Regions from separate parts of the Serratia sp. CoH_134_PS_4 genome, predicted to be linked through region 2. Evidence: riboswitches for the same ligand, from Rfam matches in the RefSeq annotation. Region 2 holds a riboswitch; the other holds the start of a gene.
What was found. Region 2 has a riboswitch for thiamine pyrophosphate ahead of thiM (hydroxyethylthiazole kinase). Riboswitches for the same ligand answer to the same signal wherever they lie in the genome.
Positions count from the first base shown of each region.

Region 1: it holds a riboswitch for thiamine pyrophosphate, as region 2 does, so the genes downstream of both, thiC (phosphomethylpyrimidine synthase ThiC) here and thiM (hydroxyethylthiazole kinase) in region 2, are expected to answer to the same signal.

Region 1 covers NZ_JBXWKI010000024.1:16,824-22,553, forward strand. Annotated here, with positions in the region: gene thiC (phosphomethylpyrimidine synthase ThiC) at 1-1,468, opposite strand, end outside; TPP riboswitch at 1,583-1,707, opposite strand; gene rsd (sigma D regulator) at 1,746-2,249, opposite strand; gene nudC (NAD(+) diphosphatase) at 2,349-3,116, shown strand; gene hemE (uroporphyrinogen decarboxylase) at 3,156-4,220, shown strand; gene nfi (deoxyribonuclease V) at 4,230-4,916, shown strand; gene AC2FCQ_RS23940 (YjaG family protein) at 4,965-5,555, shown strand.
Region 2 covers NZ_JBXWKI010000006.1:192,519-198,248, forward strand. Annotated here, with positions in the region: gene AC2FCQ_RS12035 (glycoside hydrolase family 68 protein) at 1-1,237, shown strand, start outside; gene AC2FCQ_RS12040 (GNAT family N-acetyltransferase) at 1,316-1,741, opposite strand; TPP riboswitch at 1,811-1,902, shown strand; gene thiM (hydroxyethylthiazole kinase) at 1,939-2,733, shown strand; gene thiD (bifunctional hydroxymethylpyrimidine kinase/phosphomethylpyrimidine kinase) at 2,730-3,530, shown strand; gene AC2FCQ_RS12055 (inhibitor of vertebrate lysozyme family protein) at 3,617-4,075, shown strand; gene AC2FCQ_RS12060 (methyltransferase) at 4,436-5,467, shown strand; gene gutQ (arabinose-5-phosphate isomerase GutQ) at 5,524-5,730, opposite strand, start outside.

The sequences.
Region 1 (5,730 bases), on a different contig from region 2:
ACCAGCCAATCATGGCGGCCCCGATACCGGAGGTGAAATGGTCATAACCTGGTGCGATGTCGGTGGTCAGCGGACCGAGGGTGTAGAACGGCGCTTCGTGGCAGTGCTCCAACTCTTCGGTCATGTTGCGGCGGATCATCTGCATCGGCACGTGGCCTGGGCCTTCGATCATTACCTGCACGTCATATTCCCAGGCAATTTTGGTCAGTTCACCCAAGGTGTGCAGTTCGGCGAACTGAGCCTCGTCGTTGGCATCCTGAATTGAGCCTGGGCGTAGCCCGTCACCGAGTGACAGTGAGACGTCATAGGCGGCGCAGATTTCACAGATTTCGCGGAAGTGCTGATACAGGAAGTTTTCCTGATGATGGGACAGGCACCACTTGGCCATGATCGAACCACCACGGGAGACAATACCGGTCAGGCGTTTCGCGGTCATGGGGACGTAGCGCAGCAGTACACCCGCATGGATGGTGAAGTAGTCGACGCCTTGTTCCGCTTGTTCCAGCAGCGTATCGCGGAACATTTCCCAGGTCAGGTTTTCCGCGACCCCGTTGACCTTCTCCAAAGCCTGGTAAATAGGCACTGTGCCGATCGGTACCGGACTATTACGTAAAATCCATTCGCGCGTTTCGTGGATATATCGACCGGTGGATAAATCCATCACGGTGTCCGCACCCCAGCGGGTGGACCACACCAGTTTCTCGACTTCTTCCTCGATCGAAGAAGTTACGGCTGAATTCCCGATATTGGCGTTGACCTTCACCAGGAAGTTGCGGCCGATGATCATCGGTTCGGATTCAGGGTGGTTAATATTGGCAGGGATGATGGCACGACCTGCAGCGACCTCTTGCCGGACAAATTCCGGTGTGATGTTTTCCGGCAGGTTGGCGCCCCAGCTTTGCCCCGGGTGCTGGTGGCGTAATACTTCGCCGCGGATACGTTCACGGCCCATATTTTCGCGGATGGCGATAAATTCCATTTCTGGTGTGACGGTGCCAGCACGTGCGTAGTGCAACTGGGTGACGCATTTGCCGGGTTGCGCCTTGCGTGGCTGCGGGAGATGTTCAAAACGCAGGTGATCCAGACCCTCATCCGCCAAACGCTGCTGGGTAAACCCTGAACTCACGTTGTTGAGGGTTTCGGTATCGCCACGTTCGGCGATCCATTCCGCGCGCAGCTTTGTCAGGCCGCTATGCACGTTGAGTTCTGACAGCGGATCGCCGTAAGGGCCGGCGGTGTCATACACCGGGATAGCCTCGTTCTGTTCGTACTGTGGGTTATCTTTGTCGCCACCAATCAGCGTCGGGCTAAGTTGAATTTCACGCATCGGTACCTGCAGGTCGCTACGTGAGCCCTGCAAATAAATACGGCGTGAGTTGGGAAATGAAACGCCCTGAAGAGTCTCAATAAACTGCTGGGCTTCTTCGCGTTGCTCTTTACGGGCACGAGGTTTCTTAACGTTAGACATAGCAAGTTCCTACCAGTGTGTTGGGTTGGGAAAGTTGCTTGTCTGGAGCTCGGAGGGAGTAATGATGCTGGCCAGCAGGACGGGATTGTCCCAAATTGGGGCACCTGCCTATGGCGATAGATTACTCTTGTTCCCTTCGCGGGTATTAACCCGATCAGGTTCCGCGGATCCCGAATTAACGGTCTCAGCCTGGCCAATTTGATGAACAAATCAGGCGCTAGGCACTCCGACAAGATGCCCCCAGTATAGGAGGGATAATAAAAAACACTACAAAATTTTAACGGGTCTGATCCAAGGGGGCGTCCGTCAGGGCTTGTTGCCAGGCTTCAGCTGCCAATTGGATCAACTTATCTTCCAGGGTAAAACGTGCTGCCAGCGTTTCACCGATATTTGACAACGCCTGATGGAATTCCAGACACACATCCTGATCAATATCTACTTCGGTATAGCGATCGTGGAAGGCCATGATCTGCTCTGTATTGGCCCAGAGCTTGGGGTAGATGTTAACTGCCAGAGACATTTTGGGACTGGATGCGCCTTCCACTTGTTTGATAATTCTGTCATAGATATGGAAATGACCGGCAGAGAGATAATCCACCAGATTATGGCAAAAGTTCTCCAGCGCTTTTTCATTCAGCGGCGTATGCTTTTCTTTATTCGGTTTGATGCCCACGAGGGTGCAATAGGCGACCAGCAATTGCTTGCGAGCCTGAAGCCATTGATCAACTAATTCATTACTACCACCAACGCGCTGAGTCAGGCTTTCCAAACGGTTGAGCATGTTTGACTCCGTAAGTAATAAAACGTAACAGTAAGTTATTAAAATGTAACAAGGCCGATTTGTAGAGTGCCAGTGAAGCTGAGGTTGTGCAACAACGATATGGAACTTGCATTAACAGGTAATGAAAATGGCTGGTGGATCGTCAGCCATGAAAGCAAACTTTGGTTACCGAACGGTGAACTGCCGTGCGGTTCTGCGGCATCATTCTCCCTGCAAGGGCGAATGGCACGCGCTATTGGCGAATGGGAAGGGCTGCCGGTCTGGTTGGTACGGCATGCAATGCCGCAGGAAATGGGCTCGGTACGCCAACTGCTTGAACTCGATCGCGGGTTGTTTCAACTCGCAGGGCGCGGCGTGCAACTGGCCGATTTTTACCGTTCTCATCGTTACTGCGGTTACTGCGGCCATGAGATGCACCTCAGCCGTACCGAAAGCGCCTGCCTGTGCAACCATTGCCGGGAGCGTTACTACCCGCAGATAGCCCCTTGCGTGATTGTTGCCATTCGGCGCGATGATGAGATCTTGTTGGCACAACACGTGCGGCATCGCGGTGGTATTCATACCGTACTGGCGGGCTTTGTTGAGGTTGGCGAAACGCTCGAGCAGGCGGCAGCCCGTGAGGTCATGGAGGAAAGTAATATTGAAATCAAAAACCTGCGTTATGTCACTTCGCAACCCTGGCCGTTCCCGCATTCGCTGATGATGGCCTTTATGGCCGATTACCACCGGGGTGAGCTCCGTCACGATCCCAAAGAACTGTTGAATGCCGGCTGGTACCGCTACGATCAGTTGCCACTGTTGCCACCGCCCGGTACCGTGGCGCGCCGTCTGATAGAGGACACCGTAGCCTTATGCCGTGAGCAATAAATCGCTACAATACCGGCAGATGAATAAGGGAGCCCCATAATGAATGAGTTGAAGAACGATCGTTACCTGCGCGCACTGCTACGTCAGCCGGTGGATGTGACCCCTGTATGGATGATGCGTCAGGCCGGTCGTTATTTGCCGGAGTACAAGGCCACCCGTGCTCAGGCCGGTGATTTCATGTCGCTGTGCAAGAATGCGGAACTGGCCTGTGAGGTTACGCTGCAGCCACTGCGCCGTTTTCCACTGGATGCTGCCATTCTGTTCTCCGACATCCTCACCATTCCCGACGCTATGGGGCTCGGTTTGTATTTTGAAACCGGCGAAGGCCCACGTTTTTCCTCGCCGATTACCTGCCGTGCTGATGTGGATAAACTGCCTGCGTTCGATCCGGAAGTGGAGTTGGGTTATGTCATGAACGCAGTGCGCACTATCCGTCGTGAGTTGAAAGGTGAAGTACCGCTGATTGGCTTCTCTGGCAGCCCGTGGACGCTGGCAACGTATATGGTGGAAGGCGGTAGCAGTAAGGCCTTTACCAAACTGAAAAAGATGATGTACGCCGAGCCAGCCACGTTACATTTGCTGCTGGATAAGCTGGCGGACAGTGTCATTTTGTATCTCAATGCCCAAATTAAAGCCGGTGCACAGTCTGTGATGGTATTCGATACCTGGGGCGGGGTGCTGACGGGGCGTGATTACCGTGAGTTCTCGCTGCACTACATGCATAAAATTGTCGACGGCTTGCTGCGTGAAAATGACGGCCGGCGCGTACCTGTCACGTTGTTCACCAAAGGCGGTGGTCAGTGGTTGGAAGCCATGGCGGCCACGGGTTGTGATGCCTTGGGCCTTGACTGGACGACAGACATCGCTGATGCACGCCGCCGCGTAGGGGATAAAGTAGCACTGCAGGGCAATATGGATCCTTCCATGCTGTATGCGTCGCCTGAGCGTATCGGTCAGGAAGTGGAAACTATTTTGGCGGGCTTTGGCCAGGGTGAAGGACATGTGTTCAATTTAGGCCACGGTATTCACTTGGACGTGCCACCGGAAAACGCCGGTGCGTTCATTGAAGCAGTCCACGCGCAATCAGGGAAATACCATCGTTAAGGAACTGACGTGATTGATACTCAAACCCTGCGTGCAGAGCAACTGCTGCGCGCCTCCGAAGTCATTCGCCAGGATGATTTTTTGGTCGACCCTCCGGCCTTTGTCGCCGGGGCCGACGTGGGCTTTGAGCAGGAGGGGGCGGTGACTCGTGCAGCTATCGCCATCCTGCGCTATCCGTCACTGAAGCTGGTTGAATACCAAGTGGCCCGTGTGGCTACCACCCTGCCTTATATCCCCGGTTTTTTATCGTTCCGTGAATATCCCGCGTTGCTTGCCGCCTGGGAGCAATTGCATCAGAAGCCAGACCTGGTTTTTGTCGACGGCCATGGGATCTCGCACCCGCGCCGTTTGGGTGTTGCCAGCCATTTTGGCCTGTTGGTCAACGTGCCGACCATCGGTGTCGCTAAAAAGCGCCTGTGCGGTAAATTTGCTCCCTTGGATGCCGCAGCCGGAGCGTTGGCACCGCTGGAGGACAACGGTGAGCAGCTTGGTTGGGTGTGGCGTAGTAAAGCACGCTGTAACCCGCTGTTTATTTCCACTGGCCACCGCGTTGGGGCCGACACTGCACTAGACTGGGTTCAACGTTGTATGGCCGGTTACCGTTTGCCGGAACCCACTCGCTGGGCCGATGCCATCGCCTCGCGCCGACCGGCCTTCCAGCGCTGGTTGCAGCAGCATCCAGAGATGCCGCAATGACCGATTTCGGTTACACTGCGGCGCAGATAACGCGTAAGAGAGTGAATAATGCTACGTAACCCGATTCATTTACGTCTGGAAAAACTTGAAAGCTGGCAACATTTGACCTTTATGGCCAGTTTGTGCGAGCGTATGTACCCGAATTACCAGATGTTCTGCCTGCAAACCGAGTTCGGCGATCCGGCGATTTACCGTCGCATTCTGGATTTGGTGTGGGAAACGCTGGTGGTCAAGGACGCCAAGGTCAACTTTGACAACCAACTGGAGAAGTTGGAAGAGGCGATCCCTTCGGCAGAAGATTACGATCTTTACGGTGTTTACCCGGCGATTGACGCCTGTATTGCATTAGGGGAACTGATCCATTCGCGACTCAGCGGGGAGACGCTAGAGCACGCCATCGCCATCAGTGAAACGTCAATTCGCACTGTGGCGATGCTGGAAATGACTCAAGCCGGTAAAGAAATGACCGACGATGAGCTCAAGGTTTTGCCTGCGGTAGAGGAAGAATGGGACATCCAATGGGAAATTTTCCGCCTGTTGGCTGACTGTGAAGAGCGTGATATAGAGCTGATCAAAGGGTTGCGTTCTGACCTGCGAGAGGCGGCGGTAAGTAATATCGGGATAAATTTAACGCAATAAGGCAAGAAAACGTGATTTAACGCCTGATTTGTCATGCCTTAAGGCTTCACATCCGCACCCTGTCTGGTCTACATTTGGGGGGCGTAAAAAAAGTGGCTATCGGTGCGTGTATGCAGGGAGTGCTGTCCATCGGCATATCCGTCGCACTCGATGCTTTGCAAACGATAAACACACT
Region 2 (5,730 bases):
TTACAAACCGACCATTTGGACCCGCGCAGAGGCGCTGAAAGTCAACGAAAACGATCCGACCACCACGCAACCCTTGGTGAGCGCCGATTTTCCGGTCATGAGTGACAGCGTGTTCATCTGGGACACCATGCCGCTGCGTACCCTGGAGGGCACCGTGGTTTCCGTCAACGGCTGGTCAGTAATTTTGACGCTGACCGCCGATCGCCATCCTTATGACCCGCAGTATATTGATGGCAGCGGTAATTACGACATCAAGCGCGACTGGGAAGATCGCCACGGCCGTGCGCGTATGTGCTACTGGTATTCCCGTACGGGCAAAGACTGGATCTTCGGCGGCCGGGTGATGGCGGAAGGGGTTTCACCGACGACGCGTGAATGGGCGGGTACTCCTATCCTGTTGAATAACGAAGGCGATATCGATCTGTATTACACCTGCGTGACGCCGGGTGCCACCATTGCCAAAGTGCGCGGCCGCATTGTGACGTCGGATGACGGCGTGCAACTGCAGGATTTCAACGAGGTGAAATCGCTGTTCGAGGCCGACGGGGTGTATTACCAGACCGAAGCGCAGAATCCCTACTGGAACTTCCGCGACCCCAGCCCGTTTATCGATCCGCAGGACGGCAAACTGTATATGGTGTTCGAGGGTAACGTAGCCGGCGATCGCGGTTCGCATGTGGTTGGCCCGCAAGAGCTGGGGCTGGTGCCGCCGGGCCATGAAGAGGTGGGCGGCGCACGTTTCCAGGTGGGCTGTATCGGCCTGGCGGTGGCGAAGGATAATCGCGGTGAAGAGTGGGAGATTTTGCCGCCGCTGGTTACGGCTGTGGGCGTCAACGATCAGACCGAACGCCCGCACTATGTGTTCCAGGACGGCAAATATTACCTGTTCACCATCAGCCATAAATTCACCTATGCCGAAGGGTTGACCGGGCCGGATGGGGTGTACGGTTTCGTCAGCGATAGTCTGACCGGGCCTTACACGCCGATGAACGCCTCAGGCCTGGTGCTGGGTAACCCGCCGGAACAGCCTTTCCAGACGTATTCGCACTGCGTGATGCCAAATGGTTTGGTGACGTCGTTCATCGACAGCGTGCCAACCAGCGGCCAGGATTACCGTATCGGCGGGACGGAAGCGCCAACGGTGCGGATTGTGCTGGAAGGCGACCGTTCCTTTGTGCGCGAGGTGTACGATTACGGTTATATCCCGGCGATGCAGGATATCGTTTTGCAAGGGTAACCTGCGGTTTGTAGCCTGAGCCGTTTTAGAGGCCTGACGATGTCAGGCCTTTTCAGGTTTGGCTCACAGCGGATGACGCTATTTTTTAGGCGAGTGCAGCAGGTAATAGTCTTCCGCGCCGTCGTTGCCGGTGGTTATCTTTTGCCAGCCGTGTTTATGGTAAAACGCCAACGCCTTTTCGTTCTTCATCAGACATTTCAATGAACCGGTGGCAGTAAATGTCTGTTCTGCCGCCTGCAGTAAGGCACTGCCTACGCCAAGGGGCGGCAGGTGAGGATCAACATACAGATTATGGATAAAATTATCTTGGCGATAAATCGATACAAATCCCAGTAGCGTCCCCTGATCCTCCGCTACCCAGATATCCTCACCCAACGTCGAACGATCGAAATCCTCTAGTCGGTAATCGTCGGTATCGCGCCACGGAAACGCCGCTTTGCGTGATGCCAAATACAGCGTGCGCAGGAAGGGGCGGTCGGCTTCTTGATAGGGTCTGATCTGCATGGCATCTCCTTTTTATTTTTTTGACACTATAGCGCAATTGACCTCACCGTCAGCAACCCCAATAATGGCTGTCTTGACTCGGGGTGCCTCTAGGGGCTGAGATTTTACCCGTATTACCTGATCTGGATTATGCCAGCGTAGGGAAGTCTCGGTGCCCCAACCGGTACCCGCCTTCTTGAACGCCGGTTGGGAGGAATATGTTCGCTCGACCTGATGCTTTACCCGGCGCCCGTGCCGCGGCCTGTTTGACCCAATTTAAGCACCAACCCCCATTGATTCACTGCCTGACCAACGAAGTGGTGCAGGAGCTGACGGCTAACGTGTTGCTGGCGCTCGGCGCTTCCCCTGCGATGGTGGTGGAACCGACAGAGGCAGCGCAGTTCAGCCTGCTGGCGAATGCTTTGCTGATTAACATCGGTACTCTCAATGCCTCACGTGCCGAATCCATGCTGGCGGCGGTGGAGGCCGCCAATACGGCGGGAACGCCATGGACGCTGGATCCGGTGGCGGTTGGTGGGTTGGTGTACCGCACTGCCTTTGCCCATTGCCTGTTAGGTAAAAAACCCGCGGCGATCCGCGGTAATGCTTCCGAAATCATGGCGCTGAGCGGTCTGCAGACCAGTGGGCGCGGCGTAGACAGCACGGACGATTCGCTGGCGGCTTTACCCGCCGCGCGTGAGCTGGCACGGAGCAGTGGCGCTGTCGTGGCGGTAACCGGGGTCGTGGATTATGTCACCGACGGCCAGCGTGAGTGGGCCGTCGCAGGGGGGGACGCACTGATGACGCGGGTCGTGGGAACCGGCTGTGCCTTATCGGCCGTAGTGGCGGCATTTTGCAGCCTGCCGGGCGATCGGCTGGACAACGTCGCGACTGCCTGCCGGGTGATGTCGCTGTGTGGTGAACGTGCCACGCGCGATGCCGCAGGGCCGGGCAGTTTCACCCCTGCGTTCCTCGACGCGTTGTATCAACTGCGGCCGGAGGATCTGCAATGAAACGAATTAACGCATTGACCATCGCGGGTACCGATCCGAGCGGCGGTGCAGGTATCCAGGCTGACCTGAAAGCCTTCTCTGCGCTGGGTGCCTACGGGGCCTCCGTTATTACGGCACTGGTGGCGCAAAATACCCGCGGGGTGCAGTCGGTTTACAATATTGACCCTGCTTTTGTCGCCGCTCAGCTTGATTCCGTGTTCAGCGATGTGCGTATCGACAGCACCAAAATCGGTATGCTGGCTAACACTGACATTGTGCAGGCGGTGGCGGAGCGTTTGCGTCATTACCAACCGGCATTTGTGGTGCTGGATACCGTGATGTTGGCGAAAAGTGGTGATCCCCTGTTGGCGCCAGAGGCCGTGGACTCTATTCGTCGCGAACTGTTGCCGTTGGTGTCGATTATTACGCCGAACCTGCCGGAAGCTGCGGCTTTGCTGGAATGTGCGCCGGCGGAGAATGAACGGCAAATGCGTGAGCAAGGCCAGGCGCTGCTGGCAATGGGCTGTCGGGCGGTGCTGATGAAGGGCGGTCATCTGAGTGAAAGTGAGAGCCCGGACTGGTTGTTTAGCGATGGGCAGGAACTGCGTTTCACTGCGCCACGTGTGGCGACCCGTCATACGCACGGTACCGGTTGTACACTTTCCGCCGCGTTAGCCGCATTGCGCCCGCGCCATGATGATTGGGCCAGCACGGTGGCGTCGGCCAAAGATTATCTACAAAAAGCGTTGCAGCAAGCCGACACCCTGGAAGTGGGGCAGGGTATCGGACCGGTGCATCATTTTCACGCCTGGTGGTGAGTCAACTTTTTGCCGTCACTGTGGTCTGACTAGATTCAGGCCCGGTTTTGGCCGGGTGCGGACGAATTTTATTAAAGGAGAAGGCCATGACAGGACAAAACGCACTTCGCGGTGCCATCTTCGGCGTGTTACTCAGCTTCAGCGTGGGCAGCGTTGCCCAACAAATTGTCACTACCTCCGATGTGATCCAGCAGCCGGGCTACCAGACAAGTTGGCAGAACATGGTGAAAGGCCAGGCCCGTTTACCGGGGTGGGCGCGTAAGGGAATGGGGACATCAACCCCGGCGCAAAGCCTGAGTTGGAAGGGCCAAAATTATTTGGTGGGCAATCTGTGCAAACCCCACGACTGTGCCAACAATTTTATGATGGTGGCGTTTAAAGAAGACAAGTCACAGGCATGGGCGGTGCGCGTCGAAGTGGCGAACAAACCGGAAGCGGTTGATCATCCGAAGAAATACGCTAAATACCAATGGTTGGGCAAGCCGGACGAGGACATGAAGGCGCTGTTGAAACAACAGTTCGAGAATAATCCAGACTGGAAATAATCAGTATTCGGCTGAATGCTGACGCATTTGGCCGTTTTTTTGCGATGAATATAGAACATTAAAATTAAACCCATATAAAACAATGTCTAAATAGGATAAATGTTATTTCATAATGATTTTATTATTTGGTTATATCTGTTTTGTATTATTTTGTTGTGCGTAATTATATTTATCTCCTTAGTATTTAATGGGTTGTGAGTTTTATTTTCTTTCTTAAATAATAACCACTTTTATTTTGTGGTTTTATTTTATTTAGTGTCTATGATCTTGTTTGGCGAATTTATTTTCACCGGAAAAATAGGCATTGCAGCTTTTTGCAATGGTGTCTGGAGATAAATATGTAAGCGGAGCATTATGATCATGGAAACAAATCACATTACTCTTTCTGAAGATGAAAAAGCGTCATTATACTTGTTGGATCAGGCGATGGGGTTCACCGTGCAGGCCGCATTGCGGGTCGCGACGGAGCTGAACGTGGCCGACGCTCTGATTGATACGCCCAAAACGTCCCGGGAGCTGGCGAGTCAGCTGGCGGTGGATCAGGACTTATTGCATCGCGTTATGCGCACGCTGGTATCTCGCAATATTTTTACCGTTTCTAACGACGGCCATTTCGCGCTAAATTCGGTGGCGCAATGCCTGCGCTCCGATGCCAGGGATTCTTTGCGTGCTGCAGTCATCATGCTTACTGATGACACATTCTGGCTGCCTTTGGGCAAGTTGACGGGAACTGTTCGGGGTGACCCGGTGTTCAAACAGCTGTTCGGAATGTCTTTTTATGAATATTGGTCGAGGGAAAATATTCCCGCGTCGGAAAATGACTTTCATGCCGGAATGTCGTCCATGTCATCGGTGGAAAATAAATTCCTGGTGCGAAATTATCATTTCCCAGAAAATGCGACGGTGGTGGATATTGCGGGGGGATTGGGCGGATTGCTACTGAGCGTATTGCGTGCTAACCCGACGCTCAAAGGTATCCTTTTCGATCAGCCGCAGATCTTGCCGAGAAATCGGCTCGGTGAACTCGGGGACGATTCCCGTTGGGAAACCTGTGCCGGCAGCTTCTTCGAGTCGTGTCCGACGGCGGACTTTTATTTATTGAAATACATCACCATGGACTGGCCGGACGAACCGGCCAGCCGGATATTACGCAGCTGCCGCAATGCTATGCATCCTGATTCGACACTGTTGATCATGGAACCGGTGATCCCAGAGGGTCATAATTGGGACTGTGCCAGAGAGATCGATCTGCTGCTCATGGGGAGTTTTGACGGCGGGAAAGCGCGTACCGAAGAAGAACTGAGGGCGTTGCTGGCCACTGCCGATCTGAAGCTGAACCGGATAATCAACACCGGTTGTTATGTCTCGATCGTTGAGGCAGTGCCCAGCTAAGTCAACGCTGAGGATAGAAAGAAACCCGCAAACAATGCGGGTTTCTGTCCTTTTCGTCAGCCGATGCCAGCCTGATGCAGGTCGTGCAGGTTGATCGCGCCCACCAGTACGCCGTCTAAATTGACCACCGGGGCAGCGCTGATATGCTGTTCGTGTAACGCCTCAAGCGCTTCTCCGGCGCGCCACTGTTCTGGCAAGCGGTAGCCGGGGCGGGTAATCGCCGGGCTTAACGCATCCTGCAGGCTATTCCCTTTCACCAGCCA